DNA from 2 places in the Serratia sp. JSRIV002 genome. Region 2 is predicted to be linked to the other one. Evidence: riboswitches for the same ligand, from Rfam matches in the RefSeq annotation. Region 2 holds a riboswitch; the other holds the start of a gene.
What was found. Region 2 has a riboswitch for thiamine pyrophosphate ahead of thiC (phosphomethylpyrimidine synthase ThiC). Riboswitches for the same ligand answer to the same signal wherever they lie in the genome.
Positions count from the first base shown of each region.

Region 1 (4,215 bases), 2.1 Mb from region 2:
ATCTCGCCGCGCGCTTTCGCCGATCACTACCATGTAGATATGATATTTCGGTTTCACCGTCAGCACGTTCCAGGAATCTTTCAGCTGTGAAAACGCCTGCATACGGGCTTTTTCATCAATCACTTCCTGGTTATTGGCGATCACATCTCTGACGAAACGAAACACGGGATAACCAGAATCGGTCAATTTAAACACGCCACCGTATGCCAGATTCTGCACTGGCGTGACAAAAAAGCAGACCACGCTGATGGTGAGACATAAGCTCTGGAGGGTGTTCCAAGCCCCTTTCGGGGTTGGCTTACGGCGCAACGCGATAATGCCCAGTGCCAGAATAAACAGGGACACCAAATAGCTGTACCACGGAAAGATGGTCAATATCTCGCTGGACTCCTCCACCGTGGTCGAGTGTAACGCCAGCAGGGTATTAAAATTGGGCGAGCCATAGGCCTGAGAAAATGGGAAATACAGGGCGGCGATGAGGCTACACAGCCCGATCACGCTCTTTTGCAGGCGCGAGCTGAGGCGCCACAGCAGCAGTAACACACAGCTAAACGCCACGGCATACAGCAGACTAAATGGATAGCCGAGGGCGAAGTTGATCAGCAGCGACTGCAGGAAGTAAAAGCCTGTCCACGGGGTTAGGGTGACGTCACGTGCTGCCAGGGTATCTTTAACCGTTGAGTTCATGTTTACCGAAAGTTATCAAATGCCGTGTGGTAACTCTGACAAGAAAAGAGTCATAAATCCGTTTGGTTGACGGAAAGGGGAGGAGGGATAGACCGCATCCAGCGAGCCGCAACATTTACCCGGATGCGAGAAGATAGAGCCGAATGAAAACAAGATCAACTGATAATTAGCGGCTGTTTTGAGAGGTTGATTGCATATCGCGACAGTCGCCTATATCTGGCTATATTGACGCGGGGCGGAAATATCCTCGGACGAGGAGTGTTCAATCAGCTCGAATAACTCGATCCGCTCATCATCGGTCAAATCCCGCCATTCGCCCAGCGGTAACCCTTGCAGAGTGATATTCATAATACGCTGGCGCTCAAGTTTGGTGACATGATAACCAAAATATTTGCACATACGGCGGATTTGGCGGTTAAGCCCCTGCACCAGCGTGATGCGAAACATCTGCGGGGCTTCTTGCTCCACCAGGCATTGTTGAGTCACCGTATCCAGTATGGGTACGCCTGCGCCCATGCCCTGAATAAACTCATCCGTCACCGGTTTGTTGACGGTGACCAGGTACTCTTTTTGATGATTATTGCCAGCACGGAGGATCTTATTGAACAGTTCGCCATCATTGGTCAGGAAAATCAGCCCCTGAGAGTCCTTATCCAGCCGCCCGATGGGAAAGATGCGCCTATTGTGATTAACGTAATCACCGATGTTATCCCGCACGTGCTTTCCCATGCTGGTGATGATACCAACCGGCTTGTTCAGCGCGATTAGCACCAGATCGGCCGCATCGCGCGGTTCGATCGGCTGGCCGTTAACTTTGACCACATCCCCGACCAATACTTGAGCGCCCAAGGAGGCTAAGCTGTCGTTGATAAAGACGTTGCCCTGCCTGATGTGGCGATCGGCAGCCCGACGAGAACAAATGCCGCTGTCGCTAATGTATTTGTTAAGGCGGATAGATGAGTGAGTGAGCATGGTTTCCCCGTTAAACGCGAACTATACATTATCTGGGGGAGACGGCGTCTCCTTTTTATTTTTTGACGCTATCGTGTGATTGACCTCACTGGCCACAGCCTCAATAATGGCAAACGTCGACTCGGGGTGCCCTTAGGGGCTGAGAAATTACCCGTATTACCTGATCTGGATTATACCAGCGTAGGGATGTCGCGGTATCTCAACCGGTACCCGCCTTCTTGAACGCCGGTTGGGAGCGCTATGTTTACTCGACCTGATGTGTTACCCGGCACCCGTGCCGCGGCCTGTTTTAACCAATTTAAACGCCAACCTCCATTGATCCACTGCCTGACCAACGAAGTGGTGCAAGAGCTGACGGCCAACGTGCTGCTGGCGCTTGGTGCTTCACCGGCGATGGTAGTGGAACCGGAAGAGGCCGCGCAGTTCAGCCGCGTTGCTGATGCGCTGTTGATCAATATCGGCACCCTGCACGCTTCGCGGGCAGAGTCGATGTTAGCCGCCATCGAGGCTGCCAATCGTGCTGAAAAGCCCTGGTTACTGGATCCGGTTGCCGTTGGGGGATTGGAATACCGAGCAATCTTCGCCCGCCGCTTGCTCACCCTGCGGCCTGCGGCGATCCGTGGCAACGCGTCGGAAATCATTGCATTGAGCGGCCTGCAGACCAGCGCCCGTGGCGTAGATAGCCAGGATGACTCGCTGATGGCATTACCCGCAGCACGCGTATTAGCACGTAATTGTGGGGCCATTGTGGCCGTCACCGGTGAGACAGACTATATCACTGATGGTGAAAGAGACTGGGCCGTCACGGGTGGCGATGTATTAATGACGCGCGTAGTGGGAACGGGCTGCGCGCTTTCAGCCGTTGTGACAGCATTTTGCAGTTTGCCGGGCGATCGGCTGGATAACGTTGCCACCGCTTGCCGGGTGATGGCGCTATGTGGTGAAAGGGCCACGGCGCGGTGTTCTGGCCCTGGCAGCTTTACTGCCGCCTTCCTGGATGCCCTCTACCAACTGCGAATGGAGGATCTGCTATGAAACGGATTAACGCTCTCACCATCGCTGGCACCGATCCTAGCGGTGGAGCCGGTATTCAGGCCGATCTGAAAGCTTTCTCCGCATTGGGGGCCTATGGCACCAGCGTGATCACCGCGCTGGTGGCGCAGAACACCCGTGGCGTGCAGTCGGTATATCATATCGAACCGGCATTTGTGGCCGCCCAACTGGATTCGGTACTCAGCGATGTGCGTATCGACAGCGCTAAAATCGGCATGTTGGCTAATGCCGACATCGTGCAGGCGGTGGCCGAGCGCCTACGCCATTACAAGCTGCCTTATGTAGTGCTGGATACGGTGATGCTGGCTAAAAGTGGTGACCCGCTGTTGGCACCGGAAGCGGTGGAGTCCATCCGCCGTGAGCTAATGCCGTTGGTTTCCATTATCACGCCGAACTTGCCAGAGGCGGCGGCTTTGCTGGCCTGCGCTCCGGCACAAAACGAATCACAAATGCGCGAGCAGGGCCAGGCGTTATTAGCGATGGGCTGTCAGGCGGTGTTGATGAAGGGGGGCCACCTAAGTGAAGAGGAAAGCCCAGATTGGCTATTTATCCCCGGCTTTGAGCAGCGCTTTAGTGCGCCGCGCATAGCGACCAGGCACACGCACGGCACCGGTTGCACCTTATCTGCGGCACTGGCAGCCCTGCGCCCACGCTACCCAAATTGGGCCGATACCGTGGCAGCGGCAAAAAACTACCTGCAACAGGCCTTACAGCAGGCCGATAGCCTGGAGGTAGGGCAGGGTATTGGGCCGGTGCATCATTTCCATGCCTGGTGGTGAGCCAACTTTTCCACTAGCCGATGCTAGTTGGTCAATTGCTTGATATTTTCCACCGAGCCCTCCATGATCGGGAACCAGGCCCAATGCGGCTCAGGCTGATTGATTTGTGAAAATAAAGGGAAGCAAGATGGCTGGTTATCAACCACCTTATACCATTACGCCAGCTATCCTGAATCGAGTGATTGAGGTGGGGGAGCTATTGGGGCATTGGGCCGCGCAGGCTGGGCAATCTTCACCTTTGTTACGCAAAGAGAACCGTATCCGCACCATTCAGGCCTCATTGGCCATTGAGCATAATAGCCTGTCTACTGAGCAGGTGACTGCGATCATGGAAGGTAAGCGGGTGTTGGCACCGGCAAAAGATATTCAGGAAGTCCGTAACGCCATCCTTACCTATGAAAAATTGCCAAGCTGGCAAAGCCATCGGCTTGAGGATTTGTTGGCGGCACATGGTTTATTAATGGGAGGGCTGGTCGATGCTCCGGGGCAGCTACGCAGCGGCAATGTTGGGGTATATCGAGATAAACAACTTATCCATATGGCGCCACCTGCCAATCAACTATCGCGTTTGGTTGGCGATCTGTTGGCGTGGTTAAAGCACACCGATATTCATCCACTGATCGCCAGCTCTATCTTTCACTATGAGTTCGAATTTATTCATCCGTTTGCCGATGGCAATGGGCGAATGGGGCGTTTATGGCAAACGTTGATCCTCAGTGAGTGG
Region 1 covers NZ_CP074143.1:4,441,043-4,445,257, reverse strand. The annotation lists gene KGP26_RS20935 (phosphoethanolamine transferase) at 1-687, opposite strand, end outside; gene rluF (23S rRNA pseudouridine(2604) synthase RluF) at 898-1,659, opposite strand; TPP riboswitch at 1,772-1,863, shown strand; gene thiM (hydroxyethylthiazole kinase) at 1,900-2,694, shown strand; gene thiD (bifunctional hydroxymethylpyrimidine kinase/phosphomethylpyrimidine kinase) at 2,691-3,491, shown strand; gene KGP26_RS20915 (Fic family protein) at 3,619-4,215, shown strand, end outside.
Region 1: linked by a shared signal. The riboswitch ahead of thiM (hydroxyethylthiazole kinase) and the one ahead of thiC (phosphomethylpyrimidine synthase ThiC) in region 2 are both predicted to bind thiamine pyrophosphate.

Region 2 (4,215 bases):
GTCCAGCGCATAACGGCGCAGGGGCTGTAATGTCACCTCACAGGCCAGTTCGGCATTTTTGCACAGCGACATGAAATCCCCGGCCTGAGCACGGGTGGCTTTGTACTCTGGCAAATAACGACCGGCCTGGCGCATCATCCATACAGGGGTGAGATCCACCGGCTGGCGCAGCAGCGCACGCAGATAGCGATCGTTCTTCAACTCATTCATTTCTTGGGCTCCCTTGATTATCTGCCGCCATTGTACCTTATTCTGCCCGACACAGCGCCACGGTGTCCTCGATCAGGCGGCGCGCCACGGTACCAGGCGGTGGCAGCAGCGGCAGTTGGTCATAGCGATACCAGCCCGCATTGAGCAACTCTTTCGGATCGTGGCGCAGTTCACCGCCCTGATACTCGGCCATAAACGCCATCATCAGCGAATGAGGGAACGGCCAGGGTTGCGAAGTCACGTAACGCAGGTTGGTAATGGCGATATTACTTTCTTCCATCACCTCGCGCGCTACGGCCTGCTCCAGGGTTTCCCCCACCTCCACAAACCCCGCCAGCACGGTATGGATGCCGCCACGGTGGCGCACATGCTGTGCCAACAGGATCTCGTCATTGCGGCGGATGGCGACAATCACGCAAGGGGCAATCTGCGGGTAATAACGTTCGCGACAGTTATCACAAAGGCAGGCGCTTTCGGTACGGCTAAGGTGCATCTCATGACCGCAGTAGCCACAGAACCGGTGCGAGCGATAAAAGTCGGCCAGCTGTACGCCGCGCCCGGCCAGTTGGAACAGGCCACGATCGAGACTGAGCAGTTGCCGCACCGATCCCATCTCTTTCGGCATCGGTTGGCGCACCAGCCAGACCGGTGCCCCCTCCCATTCGCCAATTTGCCGAGCCGGTCGGCCTTGCAAGGAAAATAATGCGGCAGAACCAAACGGCAATTCACCGTTTGGTAACCAAATTTTGCTTTCATGGCTGACGATCCACCAGCCATTTTCGTTACCCGTTAATGCAAGTTCCATATGTTGTTGCACAACCTCTGCTTCACTGGCAATCTAGGAATGCTCTTTGTTACATTTTATTAACTTACCACTTTTTCTTTCTCTTACACACGGAGTCAATCATGCTAAACCGATTGGAAAGCCTGACTCAGCGCGTTGGTGGCAGTAATGAATTAGTCGATCAATGGTTACAGGCCCGCAAACAGCTGCTGGTAGCCTATTGCAGTCTAGTCGGCATTAAACCCAACAAAGAAAAGCATACGCCGCTCAATGAAAAAGCGCTGGAGAACTTTTGCCAGAATCTGGTGGATTATCTTTCTGCCGGGCATTTTCACATTTATGACAAAATTATCAAACAAGTGGAAGGCTCTGCCAGCCCCAAGATGGCGCTAGCCACCAAGTTCTACCCAAAACTACAGGGCAATACTGAAATCGTGATGGCGTTCCATGACCGCTACACCGAAGTCGTTATCGATCAGGACGTGTGTGAAGAACTCAATCAGGCACTGTCAGATATCGGCGAAGCCCTGGCGTCACGTTTCGCTTTGGAAGATCAGTTGATCCAACTGGCGACAGAAACCTGGCAGCAGGGCCAACCGGGCACCACGAATACTGAATCTATGCCTCATCCCGCCTAATTATCCCCCTATAGATTTCAAGTCGTAGCCAGGCGGTCAACAACGCTACGGCTTGAAAGATGACGGGGGAGGGCTTGTGGTTTTTGTTGACCCTCTTATACTGAGGGCTCTTGTCGGAGTGCCTAGCGCTGATTTTTCATCAAATTAGCCAGGCTGAGACCGTTAATTCGGGATCCGCGGAACCTGATCGGGTTAATACCCGCGAAGGGAACAAGAGTAATCTATCGCCATAGGCAAGATGCTCCCACCAGGGGCTGTGCCTGCCTTACCGGCTACCATCATTACTCCCTCCGAGCTCCAGACAAGCAATTTTCCACACATCACTCCACTGATAGGAATTTGCTATGTCTACCGTGAACCAACCTCGTGCCCGTAAACAACAGCGTGACCAGGCGCAAGATTTTATCGACTCTCTGCAAGGCGTTACCTTCCCCAACTCACAGCGGATCTATCTCGCGGGTTCGCGCAGCGATATCCAGGTACCGATGCGTGAGATCCAGCTCAGCCCGACGCTGATCGGCGGCAACAAAGACCAGCCCCAATATGAACAGAACGAACCCATTCCGGTGTATGACACCGCAGGGCCGTATGGCGATCCGCAGGCGGTGCTCGACGTACATCGTGGCTTGGCAAAAGTACGAGCGAGCTGGATCGCCGAACGTGCCGATACCGAAGCGTTAAGCGGTGTCAGTTCCGGCTTCACCCAACAGCGATTGGCCGACGTTGGGTTAGACCATCTGCGCTTTGAGCACCTGCCGCTGCCCCGCAAAGCCCTGCCGGGTAAATGTGTTACGCAACTGCATTACGCTCGCGCCGGTATTGTCACCCCAGAGATGGAGTTTATCGCCATTCGCGAAAATATGGGCCGCGAGCGCATTCGTGGTGAAGTGCTGCGCCACCAGCATCCTGGCCAGAGCTGGGGCGCTCATCTGCCGGAAAACATCACGCCGGAATTTGTGCGCCAGGAAGTGGCCGCTGGCCGCGCCATCATTCCCGCCAACATCAACCACCCGGAATCCGAGCCGATGATTATTGGCCGTAATTTCCTGGTGAAGGTGAATGCCAATATCGGCAACTCGGCGGTTACTTCTTCGATCGAAGAGGAAGTCGAGAAGCTGGTGTGGTCAACCCGCTGGGGCGCTGACACCGTGATGGACCTCTCCACTGGCCGCTATATCCACGAAACCCGTGAATGGATCCTGCGTAACAGCCCGGTGCCGATTGGTACGGTACCGATCTATCAGGCGCTGGAAAAAGTGAACGGCGTGGCGGAGAACCTGACCTGGGAAATGTTCCGAGATACCCTGCTGGAACAGGCTGAGCAAGGCGTCGATTACTTCACCATTCACGCCGGGGTGTTGCTGCGCTATGTGCCGATGACCGCCAAACGCCTGACCGGCATTGTCTCCCGTGGCGGCTCGATCATGGCGAAGTGGTGCCTGTCGCATCATCAGGAAAACTTCCTCTATCAGCACTTCCGCGAGATCTGCGAAATTTGCGCCGCTTACGATGTCTCGCTGTCACTCGGCGACGGCCTGCGCCCGGGTTCGATCCAGGATGCCAATGACGAAGCGCAATTCGCTGAGCTGCATACGCTGGGTGAACTGACCAAGGTTGCCTGGGAATATGACGTACAGGTGATGATCGAAGGCCCTGGCCACGTGCCGATGCAGATGATCCGCCGCAACATGACCGAGGAGCTGGAACATTGCCATGAAGCACCGTTCTACACGCTAGGGCCATTGACCACCGATATCGCACCGGGTTACGACCATTTCACCTCCGGGATCGGCGCGGCAATGATCGGCTGGTTCGGCTGTGCGATGCTGTGCTACGTGACGCCGAAGGAACATCTGGGGTTGCCTAACAAGGAAGATGTGAAACAGGGGCTGATCACCTACAAGATCGCCGCTCACGCCGCCGACTTGGCGAAAGGTCATCCGGGCGCACAGATCCGCGATAACGCCATGTCCAAGGCGCGCTTTGAATTCCGTTGGGAAGATCAGTTCAACCTGGCGCTGGATCCACAAACCGCCCGTGCCTATCACGACGAAACGCTGCCGCAAGAATCCGGCAAGATCGCCCACTTCTGCTCCATGTGTGGGCCGAAGTTCTGCTCGATGAAGATTTCCCAGGAAGTGCGTGACTATGCCGCCGCACAAGAGGCTGCCAAACCGATCGAAGTGCAACTGACCGGGATGGAGAAAATGTCGGCTGAATTCCGCTCACGCGGCAGCGAGCTGTACCACAGTGCGGCCAATTTGCAGGAGGAGATAAATAATGACTAACCTCACCTCTCCCTTCCCTGCAACACCGCACAAGCTGGGTTTATACCCGGTCGTCGACAGTGTTGAATGGATCGCCCGCCTGCTGGAGGCAGGCGTTACCACTATCCAACTACGCATCAAAGATCTGCCAGACGAGCAAGTGGAGGCCGATATTGCCGCCGCTATAGCCCTTGGCAAACGCTATCAGGCCCGGTTGTTTATCAATGATTATTGGCGGCTGGCGATCAAACATGGGGCCTATGGCGTACACCTGGGCCAGGAGGATTTAGACACCACCGATCTGGCGGCCATCCAT
Region 2 covers NZ_CP074143.1:443,500-447,714, reverse strand. The annotation lists gene hemE (uroporphyrinogen decarboxylase) at 1-210, opposite strand, end outside; gene nudC (NAD(+) diphosphatase) at 248-1,015, opposite strand; gene rsd (sigma D regulator) at 1,117-1,632, shown strand; TPP riboswitch at 1,737-1,859, shown strand; gene thiC (phosphomethylpyrimidine synthase ThiC) at 1,977-3,920, shown strand; gene thiE (thiamine phosphate synthase) at 3,913-4,215, shown strand, end outside.